One region of the Citrobacter telavivensis genome, then DNA from elsewhere that is predicted to be linked to it. Evidence: predicted binding sites of a transcription regulator. Region 1 holds the regulator's gene; the other holds the start of a gene.

Region 1 (3,159 bases):
CAGCCAGGAGACGGCAACGAATTTCTGGATGCCGTTAAGCATACGCAGCGGCGGGTTAACCTCACCCTTCTCGCGACCCGGTGAGCGTCCAAACATCACCGACACCGGCACCATTTGCACATCCAGATCCGGATTGCTGCGATGCAGGTCGAGATAGTTATGGAACAGCTTAATGGACTCTTCTTTCGGCGTGTAATAGGTGAACACCCGCGGTCCGCCGTGAATGAACACATAGCGCGGTAACTGCGTGCCATCGATCTCCAGCGGCTCTAATGGGTCGGGGAGATCGTGCGCCAGGCATTGCGCGCGCAGCGTCAGCAAGTCCGCTTTGGAGTTGTACGGTAAAACGTACATAATTGGACGAGAGGTATCGAGTCCTAACTCCGGGGCAGGATCTGCCGGAATAGACTTGCTTTTTACCAGTACGCTTAATGGTAAATTCAGGATTTTGTAGTAAATTCGTGGCCAGCCGGACATAAACGATGTAAAGCCTCTGGTTAATAATGCAATTGCGTTGCAAGGATATCAGAAAGTCATGTGAATTTCTGGTGTATCCCGTCATACTTCGCGCCGCGTTGCCTTAACTCGAATCACATGAGTTAACAAGACAATGTCATTGACGCCAATAATGCAAAAAGGTTCTTTTAATGGCTAATAATACCACTGGATTCACCCGAATTATCAAAGCCGCAGGCTATTCCTGGAAAGGTTTTCGCGCCGCGTGGATTAACGAGGCCGCGTTCCGTCAGGAGAGCGTGGCGGTTTTGCTGGCCGTGGCTATCGCCTGTTGGCTGGATGTGGATGCCATTACGCGCGTGCTGTTGATTGGCTCCGTCATGCTGGTCATGATTGTTGAAATCCTGAACAGCGCCATCGAGGCCGTGGTGGACCGTATTGGTTCTGACTATCACGAACTCTCTGGTCGCGCAAAAGATATGGGCTCGGCGGCGGTGCTGCTCTCTATCATTGTGGCGCTGATCACCTGGGGCATCCTGCTGTGGACACATTTTCGCTAAGGTTTTTTCGACCCTGATTCCATAACAAGTTAAATCTGCTGTTGAATGTGCAGTTTGTGGTTCCAAAATCACCTTTAGCTGTATATACTCACAGCATAACTGTATATACACCCAGGGGGCGGAATGAAAGCGTTAACGGCCAGGCAACAAGAGGTGTTTGATCTCATTCGGGATCACATCAGCCAGACAGGTATGCCACCGACGCGTGCAGAGATCGCACAGCGTTTGGGGTTCCGTTCCCCAAACGCGGCTGAAGAACACCTGAAAGCGCTGGCGCGTAAAGGAGCAATTGAAATCGTCTCCGGCGCTTCTCGCGGCATTCGACTGCTGCAGGAAGAAGAAGAGGGTTTACCACTCATCGGTCGTGTTGCGGCGGGCGAACCCTTGCTGGCGCAGCAGCACATTGAAGGCCATTATCAGGTGGATCCGTCTTTGTTTAAGCCGAATGCCGATTTCCTGCTGCGCGTCAGCGGAATGTCGATGAAAGATATCGGCATTATGGATGGCGATTTGTTGGCGGTACACAAAACCCAGGATGTGCGTAATGGCCAGGTGGTTGTGGCGCGTATCGACGACGAAGTGACGGTCAAACGCTTGAAAAAACAGGGCAACAAAGTTGAGTTGCTGCCTGAAAACAGCGAATTTAAACCTATCCTGGTTGACCTTCGCGAACAGAATTTCACCATCGAAGGATTGGCCGTTGGCGTCATCCGTAACGGTGAATGGCTGTAGTATTCCTGTAGGCCGGATGAGGCGTTTACGCCGCCATCCGGCACTCTCACCACTCTCGTTATAACCTCTTCTCAGGCTCGCTCCATGCCGTTTTTTGCTTCTGCTGACAAAGCGCTCTGGCGTCTCGCCTTACCGATGATTTTCTCCAATATCACCGTTCCGCTGTTGGGACTGGTGGATACGGCGGTCATTGGTCACCTGGACAGCCCCGTGTATCTCGGCGGGGTGGCGGTGGGGGCGACGGCAACCAGTTTTCTGTTCATGCTCCTGCTCTTTTTACGCATGAGCACGACCGGGTTGACGGCGCAGGCGTTCGGTGCGAAGAATCCTCAGGCGCTGGCGCGGGCTCTGGTGCAACCGCTGATCCTGGCGTTGGGCGCAGGGGCAGTGATTGCGCTCTTTCGTACACCGATTATCGATCTGGCGCTGCACATTGTGGGTGGTAGCGAAGCGGTGCTGGAACAGGCAAGACGGTTTCTGGCCATTCGCTGGCTGAGCGCCCCGGCATCGCTGGCGAATTTGGTACTGCTCGGTTGGTTACTGGGCGTACAGTACGCGCGTGCGCCGGTGATCCTGCTGATTGTCGGCAATATCCTGAATATTGTGCTCGACCTCTGGCTGGTGATGGGGTTGCACATGAACGTGCAAGGGGCCGCGCTGGCGACGGTGATCGCGGAATATGCGACGCTGCTGATCGGTTTGCTGATGGTGCGCAAGGTGTTGCACCTGCGTGGCGTCTCCCTCGTTATGCTCAAACAGGCCTGGCGGGGAAACATTCGTCGTCTTCTGGCGCTCAATCGCGACATCATGCTGCGTTCACTGCTGCTGCAACTCTGCTTTGGCGCTATCACCGTGCTGGGGGCCAGACTGGGCAGCGATATCATCGCCGTTAACGCCGTATTGATGACGCTGCTGACGTTTACGGCCTATGCGCTGGATGGCTTTGCTTACGCCGTGGAGGCGCATTCCGGTCAGGCCTATGGTGCCCGCGACGGCAGTCAGTTACTGGAAGTCTGGCGTGCCGCGTGCCGTCAGTCTGGTATCGTCGCGCTGCTGTTTTCACTGGTTTATTTACTCGCCGGCGAACCGATCGTTGCGCTGCTGACATCACTACCGCAAATCCAACAACTGGCCGATCGCTACCTGCTCTGGCAGGCGATTTTGCCTCTGGTCGGCGTCTGGTGCTATCTGCTGGATGGCATGTTTATCGGCGCAACGCGGGCGGCTGAAATGCGCAACAGCATGGCGGTGGCCGCCGCCGGGTTTGCGCTGACGCTATTCGCGCTACCCGTGTTGGGTAATCACGGTTTATGGCTGGCGTTGGCGGTATTTCTGGCGCTGCGTGGGCTGTCATTAGCCTGGATCTGGCGGCGTCACTGGCGAAACGGAACCTGGTTTGCTGTCTCGTAAT
Region 2 (3,159 bases), on a different contig from region 1:
CTTTGGCGGATTCTTCGTGATAGCTCGAGCGATAGTCGGCATTGAAGGCATGACCGGCATCGGGATAGACGATAATCTCCGTGTTGGCGTTAGCGGCGCGTAGCGCCTGGCGCATGGTCTCCACGCTTTCCTGCGAAATACTGTTATCCTGACCGCCGTACAGACCCAGCACCGGGGCGTTCAGATCGGTCGCCACATCGACAGGATGCTTCGGCGAATTCAACGACTTATCACCCACCAGCTTTCCATACCAGGCCACTGCGGCTTTCAACTGCGGGTTATGCGCCGCGTACAGCCAGGCAATACGTCCGCCCCAACAAAAGCCGGTGATCATCAGGCGATGAACATCCCCACCGTTACGGGACGCCCAACTGGCAACGTGATCCAGATCGGCCAGTACCTGAGAATCCGGCACTTTCGCCACCAGACCGCTGAGCAGGGTGGGAATATCGGCGAAATCATTCGGATCGCCCTCGCGGAAATAGAGTTCTGGCGCGATAGCCAGATACCCGTCCAGCGCCAGGCGACGGCAGACGTCGCGGATATGTTCATGCACGCCAAAGATTTCCTGCACTACAATGACCACAGGCAGAGGGCCATCGCTCTTTTTCGGGCGCGCGTGATACGCCGGCATGTCGTCACCCTGGGAAGGGATCGACGTAATGCCCGCGACAATAGTGTCGTCCGGGGTATGAACTGAGGTAGAGGCAATCGGGGATGCTGCAGGTGCAAAACCGGTTTGTTGTGTTGATGTCATGGTATTCTCCGTACCCTTAGAAAAATAGCGCACTATTAACTATAGACAGCCTTTAACCATTCACACTGCCTCAAACGGCTCGCTTTTTGTGCGGAGAAAGAAAAAATCGGGCCGTTAATGTGATTTGAATCACTATTTATCGGTAAGTTTATGCAACTGATTTGTTTCATGGTGATGAGGGTCACGAAAATATCTTAAGTCCTTCGGTAAAGTGTCTTTTTGCTTCTTCTGACAAAAACCGAATCACAGAGGAGTTTTATATGTCCAGGTCTGACGTTTTTCATCTCGGCCTCACCAAGAACGATTTACAAGGGGCTACGCTGGCTATCGTCCCTGGCGATCCGGAACGTGTGGAAAAGATCGCCGCGCTGATGGAGAAGCCGGTTAAGCTGGCATCTCACCGTGAATTCACCACCTGGCGTGCAGAACTGGACGGTAAAGCCGTCATTGTCTGCTCGACCGGTATCGGCGGCCCGTCTACCTCTATTGCGGTGGAAGAACTGGCTCAGTTGGGCATTCGTACCTTCCTGCGAATTGGCACCACCGGCGCCATTCAGCCGCATATTAATGTCGGCGATGTGCTGGTCACCACGGCGTCCGTTCGTCTGGATGGCGCGAGCCTGCATTTTGCGCCGATGGAGTACCCGGCAGTCGCTGACTTTGAATGCACCACCGCGCTGGTTGAAGCGGCAAAATCCATCGGTGCCACCACTCATGTGGGCGTGACCGCTTCTTCAGACACCTTCTACCCAGGCCAGGAACGCTACGACACCTTCTCCGGTCGTGTGGTGCGTCGTTTCAAAGGTTCTATGGAAGAGTGGCAGTCAATGGGCGTAATGAACTACGAAATGGAGTCCGCCACGCTGCTGACCATGTGCGCAAGCCAGGGCCTGCGCGCCGGGATGGTTGCGGGCGTGATCGTTAACCGTACTCAGCAGGAGATCCCGAATGCTGAGACGATGAAACAGACCGAAAGCCATGCGGTGAAAATCGTGGTGGAAGCGGCGCGTCGTCTGATCTAATCCTCTTCCCTTCCATAAAAGGCCGACGCGTTCGGCCTTTTGCTTTTACGCGATTATTTGCGTAGCGCCTCGCAGGAAAGTTCTTTAAAACTGGACGTTTATACAGCACAATTCTATTTTGTGCGGGTGATGTATGGCGTCAGGAGGCATTTTGGATATCTCAATCATCATTTATGCGGTTATTGCGCTGGTGGGTATTGCGCTTGGCTGGCTGCTGGCCAGCTATCAGCATGCCCAACAGAAAGCCGAGCAATTCGCTGAACGTGAAGAGATGGTTGCGGCATTAAGCGCAGCAAAACAACAAATAGCCCAAAGCGAACACTGGCGCGATGAGTGCGAGTTGCTCAATAACGAATTACGTAGCCTGCGCAGTATTAACACCTCGCTGGAAGCGGATCTGCGTGAAGTGACTACGCGGATGGAAGCGACGCAGCAGCATGCGGAAGATAAAATCCGCCAGATGATCAACAGCGAGCAGCGTCTGAGCGAACAGTTTGAAAACCTGGCGAACCGAATCTTTGAACAGAGCAATCGCCGGGTTGATGAGCAAAACCGACAGAGCCTGAACGGTCTGCTGACGCCGCTGCGAGAACAACTGGACGGTTTCCGTCGCCAGGTCCAGGAGAGCTTTGGTCAGGAAGCGCGCGAGCGTCACACCCTGGCGCATGAAATCCGTAATCTCCAACAGCTTAATGCGCAAATGACCCAGGAAGCGGTCAACCTGACGCGTGCGCTAAAAGGCGACAACAAAACGCAGGGGAACTGGGGCGAGGTGGTGCTCACCCGTGTGCTGGAGGCGTCCGGACTGCGCGAAGGGTACGAGTACGAAACGCAGGTCAGCATCGAAAATGACGTCCGTTCCCGTATGCAGCCTGACGTGATCGTGCGTTTGCCGCAGGGCAAAGATGTGGTGATCGACGCCAAAATGACGCTGGTGGCCTATGAGCGCTATTTTAACGCGCAAGATGACGACACCCGCGAAAACGCGCTCCAGGAGCACATTGCCTCGGTGCGTAACCATATTCGTCTGCTGGGACGTAAGGATTACCAGCAACTTCCGGGGCTGCGCACCCTGGATTACGTGCTGATGTTTATCCCTGTGGAGCCTGCTTTTCTGTTGGCGCTTGACCGACAGCCTGAACTGATTACCGAGGCGCTTAAAAATAATATTATGCTGGTCAGCCCAACGACATTACTGGTGGCGTTGCGGACCATTGCGAATCTGTGGCGCTACGAACATCAAAGTCGTAATGCGCAACAGATTGCAGACCGTGCGAGCAAGCTCTATGACAAAATGCGCCTCTTTGTCGATGATATGTCCGCCATCGGGCAGAGCCTGGATAAAGCGCAAGATAACTATCGTCAGGCGATGAAAAAACT

What was found. Region 1 encodes LexA, which represses DNA repair genes until DNA is damaged. Its sites were predicted from a motif close to TNCTGTATGTACATACAGNA; they were not measured.
Region 2: rmuC (DNA recombination protein RmuC) is a predicted target of LexA. The motif match lies at 1,868-1,887, and genes of this name have one in related genera.

The regions. Positions count from the first base shown of each region.
Region 1 is NZ_JBGUBF010000006.1:64,259-67,417, forward strand. It holds gene plsB (glycerol-3-phosphate 1-O-acyltransferase PlsB) at 1-477, opposite strand, end outside; gene ACERJC_RS20245 (diacylglycerol kinase) at 648-1,016, shown strand; gene lexA (transcriptional repressor LexA) at 1,140-1,748, shown strand; gene dinF (MATE family efflux transporter DinF) at 1,833-3,158, shown strand.
Region 2 is NZ_JBGUBF010000010.1:16,862-20,020, reverse strand. It holds gene ACERJC_RS23095 (dienelactone hydrolase family protein) at 1-757, opposite strand, end outside; gene udp (uridine phosphorylase) at 1,018-1,779, shown strand; gene rmuC (DNA recombination protein RmuC) at 1,931-3,159, shown strand, end outside.